2 linked regions of the Nocardioides panacis genome follow. The main gene of each other region encodes a partner of the protein of the gene in region 2 in a complex. Links are inferred from orthologs where the notes say so. Each region holds a gene or a part of one and is shown on either strand. Other genes may lie near its edges. The genes, in order: KRR39_RS03845 and KRR39_RS11605.

The links.
Region 1: the proteins of KRR39_RS11605 (region 2) and KRR39_RS03845 are in contact, whole or in part, in a cryo-EM structure (PDB 7KOE), measured with the Thermotoga maritima proteins. The link is inferred for Nocardioides panacis from one-to-one orthologs. Residues at the interface, in WP_004081902.1 of Thermotoga maritima: Thr13, Thr14, Val16, Ile18, Leu25, Arg27, Leu95, Lys122, Gln123, Val125, Asp126, Gly127, Asp128, Thr129, Gly130, Gln131, Pro134, Gly135, Thr138, Arg139, Tyr142, Ala143, Leu144, Ala146, Tyr147, Val149, Arg150, Val162, Val164, Arg165; in WP_004081904.1 of Thermotoga maritima: His14, Pro20, Glu24, Tyr76, Asn78, Lys82, Thr102, Leu103, Glu104, Arg106, Glu107, Gly110, Met111, Ala113, Thr114, Glu115, Glu117, Thr118, Gly119, Leu120, Thr121, Ala122, Arg140, Pro141, Thr142, Phe143, Gly144, Gly145, Asn146, Leu147.

Annotation. Positions count from the first base shown.
Region 1 is NZ_CP077062.1:765,153-768,296, forward strand. The notes cover bases 229-3,062. They hold KRR39_RS03845 (electron transfer flavoprotein subunit alpha/FixB family protein), read left to right. Parts: upstream 229-1,082; coding sequence 1,083-2,042; downstream 2,043-3,062. Other genes in these bases: KRR39_RS03840 (electron transfer flavoprotein subunit beta/FixA family protein), read left to right, coding at 300-1,067; KRR39_RS03850 (sensor histidine kinase), read right to left, coding at 2,104-3,062. In the rest of the region: KRR39_RS03835 (hypothetical protein), read left to right, coding at 1-153; more of KRR39_RS03850, read right to left, coding at 3,063-3,144. UniProt on the Bacillus subtilis protein: The electron transfer flavoprotein serves as a specific electron acceptor for other dehydrogenases. It transfers the electrons to the main respiratory chain via ETF-ubiquinone oxidoreductase (ETF dehydrogenase).
Region 2 is NZ_CP077062.1:2,387,990-2,391,299, reverse strand. The notes cover bases 206-3,205. They hold KRR39_RS11605 (electron transfer flavoprotein subunit beta/FixA family protein), read left to right. Parts: upstream 206-1,318; coding sequence 1,319-2,092; downstream 2,093-3,205. Other genes in these bases: KRR39_RS11595 (hypothetical protein), read left to right, coding at 3,141-3,205; KRR39_RS11600 (electron transfer flavoprotein subunit alpha/FixB family protein), read left to right, coding at 2,089-3,066; KRR39_RS11610 (GcvT family protein), read left to right, coding at 206-1,322. Also shown: more of KRR39_RS11610, read left to right, coding at 1-205; more of KRR39_RS11595, read left to right, coding at 3,206-3,310. UniProt on the Bacillus subtilis protein: The electron transfer flavoprotein serves as a specific electron acceptor for other dehydrogenases. It transfers the electrons to the main respiratory chain via ETF-ubiquinone oxidoreductase (ETF dehydrogenase).

The sequences.
Region 1 (3,144 bases), 1.6 Mb from region 2 along the record:
GTCCTCGACGGGGCTGCCAAGCTCGACTTCGGCTCGTTCAAGGACTTCACCGGCAAGGGCGCCGCCACCAAGGAGGCGCTGACCAACTGGGGCATCGCCGCGGTGATCTACCTCGTCGTCGGCAAGGTGCTGGACCGGATCATCCGCCCCTGACCAGGTGGCCGAGCGGGGTGGGGACGTGTGACTGACTCCACCCCGGACCCGGTTTCCAGCGTTGCTACGCGCGGGTAACCTCAGGACCAACCGACTCATCAGGAGGGGCCCTGCGGGGCCATGACGCCATGAACATTGTCGTATGCGTGAAGTACGTTCCGGACGCCACCGCCGACCGGCACTTCGAGGATGACAACACCGTCGACCGCGTCGGCGTGGACGGCCTGCTCTCCGAGCTCGACGAGTACGCCGTCGAGCAGGCCCTGCAGATCAAGGAGAAGCAGGGCGACGACACCACCGTCACGGTGCTGACCGTCGGGCCCGACCAGGCCACCGACGCGATCCGCAAGGCCCTGCAGATGGGCGCCGACAAGGGCGTGCACGTGGTCGACGACGCGATCGCCGGCTCCGACGCGCTGGCCACGTCGCTGGTGCTCGCCGAGGCGGTCAAGAAGACCGAGCACGACCTGGTCGTGTGCGGGATGGCCTCCACCGACGGCTCGATGGGCGTGGTCCCGGCGATGCTCGCCGAGCGGCTCGGCGTCCCGGCCGTCACCCTCGGCTCCGAGATCAGCCTGGAGGGAAGCACCGTCACCATCCGCCGCGACGGCGACACCGCCACCGAGACCATCGAGGGCACGCTGCCCCTGGTGCTGTCGGTGACCGACCAGTCCGGCGAGGCGCGCTACCCCTCCTTCAAGGGCATCATGGCCGCGAAGAAGAAGCCCCTGGAGACCTGGTCGCTGGCCGACCTCGGTCTCGAGCCGGCGCTGGTCGGCCTCTCCGCCGCCTGGAGCGCCGTCGAGGGCACCGAGGCCCGCCCGCCGCGCACGGCCGGCGAGGTCGTCACCGACGAGGACGGATCGGGCGCCACCGCGCTGGTCGAGTTCCTCGCGTCGAAGAAGTTCATCTGAGAGGGCTGATCAGCTATGAGTGAAGTTCTGGTTCTCGTCGACCACGTCGACGGCAAGGTCACCAAGCCCACCACCGAGCTGCTGACGATCGCCCGCCGCCTGGGCGAGCCGTCCGCGGTGCTGATCGGCGGGGACGCCGGCACCGCGGCGGAGACGCTGACGAAGTTCGGCGCCGAGAAGATCTACGTCGTCGACGATGCCGACGTGAAGGACTACCTGGTCGCACCGAAGGCCGAGATCCTCGCGCAGCTGGTGGAGAAGACCTCGCCGGCCGCCGTGCTGGTCCCGTCCGGCGGCGAGGGCAAGGAGATCGCCGGCCGCCTGGCGGTCAAGATCGACTCCGGCCTGATCACGGACGCGGTCGACGTCCGGGCCGGTGACGGGGGAGCGCCGGTGACCACGCAGTCGGTGTTCGCCGGCAACTTCACCGTCCAGGCGAAGGTCACCAAGGGCGTCCCGGTCATCACCGTCAAGCCCAACTCCACGACCCCGGAGGCCGTCGACGGCGCCGGGACGCAGGAGCCGTTCGCGGCGACGATCAGCGACACCGCCAAGGGTGCGCGGATCACCAAGTCCGAGCCCCGCAAGGCCTCCGGCCGCCCCGAGCTGACCGAGGCCGCGATCGTGGTCTCCGGCGGCCGCGGCACCGGCGGCAACTTCGAGCCGGTCGAGGGCTTCGCCGACTCGCTCGGTGCCGCGGTCGGCGCCTCGCGCGCGGCCGTGGACTCCGGCTGGATGCCGCACGCGTTCCAGGTCGGCCAGACCGGCAAGACGGTCTCCCCGCAGCTGTACGTCGCGAACGGCATCTCCGGGGCCATCCAGCACCGGGCCGGCATGCAGACCTCCAAGACCATCGTCGCGGTCAACAAGGACGAGGAGGCGCCGATCTTCGAGCTCGTCGACTTCGGCGTCGTCGGGGACCTGCACGCGGTGCTGCCGAAGGCGACCGAGCAGATCGTCGCGCGCAAGGGCTGACGCCCGCCGCTGCACCGAGCCCCTGGACCTACGGGTCCGGGGGCCCGTGGCATCCTGCCGCTCAGGCGTGCTGGCCCACGCCGTCCCAGCGCGGCACGATGACCTCGGCGCGCTGGTCCGCGGCGGCCGGCAGGACGAGCACGAACGTGGTGCCGCCGATCCGGTTGCGCAGCTCGAGGCTGCCGCCGTTGCGGACCATCAGCGACCGTGCCCCGTGCAGCCCGCCGACCGCCCGGGCGGCGTCGAGCGCCGACATGCCCGGCCCGCGGTCGGTCACCGAGATCTCGATGCGTGCGTCGATCGCGACCACGTGCACCGTGACCGGGCTGCGCGGCGCATGGGTGGCCGCGTTGGCGAGCAGCCGCTCGACGGCGGCGGCCAGGTCACCGGATCGGGCGTGCGCGACGCCGACGCCGCCCCGGAGCCGGATCTCCTGGCCGGCCTCGAGACGCGGGCGTACGACGGCGGCGACCACCTCGGTGACGTCGAAGTCAGTGACCTGCTCGGTTCCGGGCCCGACGGCAGCGGTGTGCGGGTCGCCGGACAGCTGCCGGGTGCGGTGCTCGACGGCCGCCACCAGCCGGGTGGACTCCAGCAGGTCGACGTACGCGCTGTGCGCGGTGATCATCGCGACCGAGGCGAGCAGCGCGGAGGACGGCAGGGCCCAGGTGCCGGGACGCAGCTGGTCCAGCGCGTTGAGCAGCTCGACGACGCCGAGCGAGGCGTACAGCGGGGCGACCCGGCCGGCCCAGGGCTGGACGGCGTCGCGGACGGAGGCGGCCAGGCCGATGGCCACCCAGGCACCGGCCAGCGCCACCTCGACCACCACGCCGAGCAGCACCGGCCCGGAGACCCGGTCCGGCGTGACGGCGACCAGCCCGGCGAGGCCGGCCAGACCGAGCAGCGCGGTGACGACGGAGACCCGGAGGGTGCGCACCCAGTCCGTCGGCCGGCCCTCGTCGGTGACCGTCATCGCCCGCAGGGCGAGCGCCAGGCAGCCGGCCGTCCCGAGGGCGCGGGCGCCGAGGGCGGGGCCGGGCTGCACGTCGTGGCGCAGCACCTGGCCGACGAGGTTGCCCACGGGCAGGCTGATCAGGCAGAG
Region 2 (3,310 bases):
GGCTGCGCACCACCGAGTCGTTCATCAAGACCTACGGCATCGTGCACCCCGCCGAGCAGTACGAGTCCGACCGCGACCAGCGCCTCTCCCCGATGCACGACTCCGAGACCAAGCTCGGTGCGCGGTTCTTCGAGGCCGTCGGCTGGGAGCGCCCGCAGTGGTACGAGTCGAACGCCGACCTCCTCGAGACGTACGGCGACGCCGTGATGCCGCGCACGAACGAGTGGGACGCGCGCTGGTGGAGCCCGATCGTCAACGCCGAGCACCTGCGCATGCGCGAGGCCGCCGGCATCATCGACCTGACCGCGTTCGCGGTCTTCGACATCACCGGTCCGGCCGCCCTGGACGTCGTGCAGCACACCTGCGTCTCCCAGTGCGACGTCGCGGTCGGCAAGGTGATCTACACCCCGGTGCTCGACGCGAAGGGCGGCTTCCTGTCCGACCTCACGGTGATGCGGCTCGGCGAGGACCACTTCCGCGTGGTCACCGGCGGCGCGCACGGCATGGCGGACCGCAAGTGGTTCTCCGACCAGCTGCCCGACGACGGGGCGACGACGCTGACCGACCTGACCGACGAGGTCTCCACGATCGGCGTCTGGGGTCCGCGGGCCCGCGACATCCTCGCCTCGCTGACCTCGGACGACGTGTCCGAGGAGGGCTTCGGCTTCCTGACCTGCCGGGAGATCACGGTGGCCGGCACCCCGGTGCTGGCGTCCCGGATCTCCTACGTCGGCGAGCTCGGCTGGGAGCTCTACGTGCCGATGGGCCACGCCGCGGCGCTGTGGGACCGGCTGCTCGAGGCCGGCGCGCCGCACGGCGCGCGCCCGGTCGGGATCGGCGTCTACGGCACCACCGGCCGGATCGAGAAGGGCTACCGCGCGTACGGCGCCGAGCTCGACGCCGAGCGCAGCATCGTCGAGGCCGGCATGCAGCGGCCCAAGGTGAAGGCCGCGGACTTCGTGGGCAGGCAGGCGTACCTCGCCCAGCGCGAGGCCGCGCCGCAGGCGGTGCTCTGCACCCTGACCGTCGACGACCACACCTCGGCGTCGGGGGAGAAGCGCTACATGCTCGGGGGTGAGCCGATCCTGACCCGCGAGGGCGGGACGCTCACCGACGGGCACGGCCACCACCCCTACGTCACGAGCGCCGGGTCGGGGCCCTCGCTGGGCAAGCACGTGCTGCTCGCCTACCTGCCGCCGTCCGAGGCGCGGGTCGGCAACGAGCTCGCCGTGTCCTACATGGAGGAGCTCTACCCGGTGACCGTCGGCTCCGTCGACAGCACGCCGCTGCTCGACCCCGCCAACGAACGGATCCGCGGATGAGCAACGTCCTGGTCTGCATCAAGCGGGTCCCCGACCTCGGCGGCGAGATCAGCCTGACCGCGGACGCGATGGCCGTCGACGACTCCTCGCTCGGGCACACCGTCAGCCCCCACGAGGACTGCGCCGTCGAGCTGGCGATCCAGGTCGCCAAGGACACCGGCGGCACGGCGACCGTGCTGACGCTCGGCTCCTCGGACGCCGTCGAGCAGCTGCGCAACGCCCTGGCCCTCGGCTGCACGGCCGCGGTGCTTGTCGAGGCCGACGCGGGTGCCTTCGGGCCGGCCGACGTCGCCGCCGCGATCGCCGACGTGGTCCGGGCCCACGAGGCCGCCGGGACGTCGTACGACCTGGTGCTGCTGGGCAACGACGCCTCCGACACCGGCGACTTCCAGGTCGGCGTGCGGCTGTCCTACCTGCTCGACCGGCCGGTCGTCACCGGCGTCTCGACGCTGTCCGTGTCGGGTGACCGGGTGGACGTCCGCGGCAGCAGCCCGGACGGCGGCACCGAGATCTTCGACGTCGCGCTGCCCGCCGTGCTGACCGTGTCCGAGGGCGGTGTCGAGCCGCGCTACCCCTCGATCCCCGGCCGCATGAAGGCCAAGAAGATCGCCGTCGAGGAGGTCGTCCCGACCCACGAGCCGGCCGGCCCCGGGCGGCGACGGCTCAAGCTGCCGCCCCTGCAACCGAGCCAGGTCGAGGTGCTCGGCGAGGGTCCTGCGGCGGCCGGAGCGGTCGTCGACCTGCTGGAGAAGCTGGGGGTCGTGCGATGAGCCCTGCGACGCATGCGGCCGTGCTGGTGCTGGTCGAGACCGACGGCGGCGGCGCCACCGAGGTGTCCCGGGAGACGCTGACGTTCGTCCGCGGTCTCGACGCCGACGTGCACGCGCTGGTCGTCGGCGACGGCCCCTCCGGCCTCGTCGACCAGCTCGGCGCCTACGGCGTCTCGGTGGTGCACCACGCCGACGGTGACGCGTTCACGTCCTACGCGGCGGCCGCCTGGGCGGCGGCCGTGGTCGCGGCGGTCGGCGACGCGACGGTGGTCACGGCCGCCGGCACACCGCGGGGCAACGAGGTGCTCGCGCACGTCGCCTGCCGGCTCGGCGTGACGATGGCCGCGAACGTCGTCGAGGTCGACTCGACCAGCCCGCTGGTCGTCTCCCGCCAGGTGCTCGGTGGCTCGGCGCTCGAGGAGATCGCGCTGACCGACGGGGTCGCGGTGTTCTCCGTGGCCGGTCACGCGTGCGACCCCGCCGAGGCCGAGACGTCGACCACGCCCGTCGTACACCCGATCGACGTGGCCGTGAGCGACGCGGACCTCCGCGCCCGGGTCGTCCGCACCGAGCCGGGGGAGCCCGACGAGTCCGGCGGCCTGAAGGCCGCGCGGGTCGTCGTCGGCGCCGGGCGGGGTGCCGGCGGGGCCGACGGCTTCGCCGACCTCCTCGAGCTGACCGAGCTGCTCGACGCCTCGCTCGGTGTCTCGCGGGTCGTCACCAGCCTGGGCTGGCGCCCGCACCACGAGCAGGTCGGCCAGACCGGCAGCCGGGTCTCGCCCGACCTGTACGTCGCGTGCGGCATCAGCGGGGCGATCCAGCACTGGGCCGGCATGTCGAGCTCGAAGACGATCCTGGCGATCAACACCGACCCTGACGCGCCGATGGTGACCAAGGCGCACTACGCGGTGATCGGCGACCTGCACGAGATCGTGCCCGCGATCAACGAGGAGCTCCGCCGCCGCAGGTCGTGACCACGCCCCGCACGGGCGGTCGAGCTCGGCACGGCTGGTCGAGCTCGTCGAGACGACTCCGGCAGACTGTCCCCGTGCCCCGACGACTCGACCTGTTGCCGCTGTGCGCCTCGGTGCTCACCGCGGCGATCACCGCGCTGTACGTGTACCTCGTCCTGGCGCAGGGCAGCCGCCCGTCCTGGTGGGCGCTGACCATCTTGGTCGTGTGCGTCGCGGCGTCGGGCTACGCCGTACGCCCGAAGGC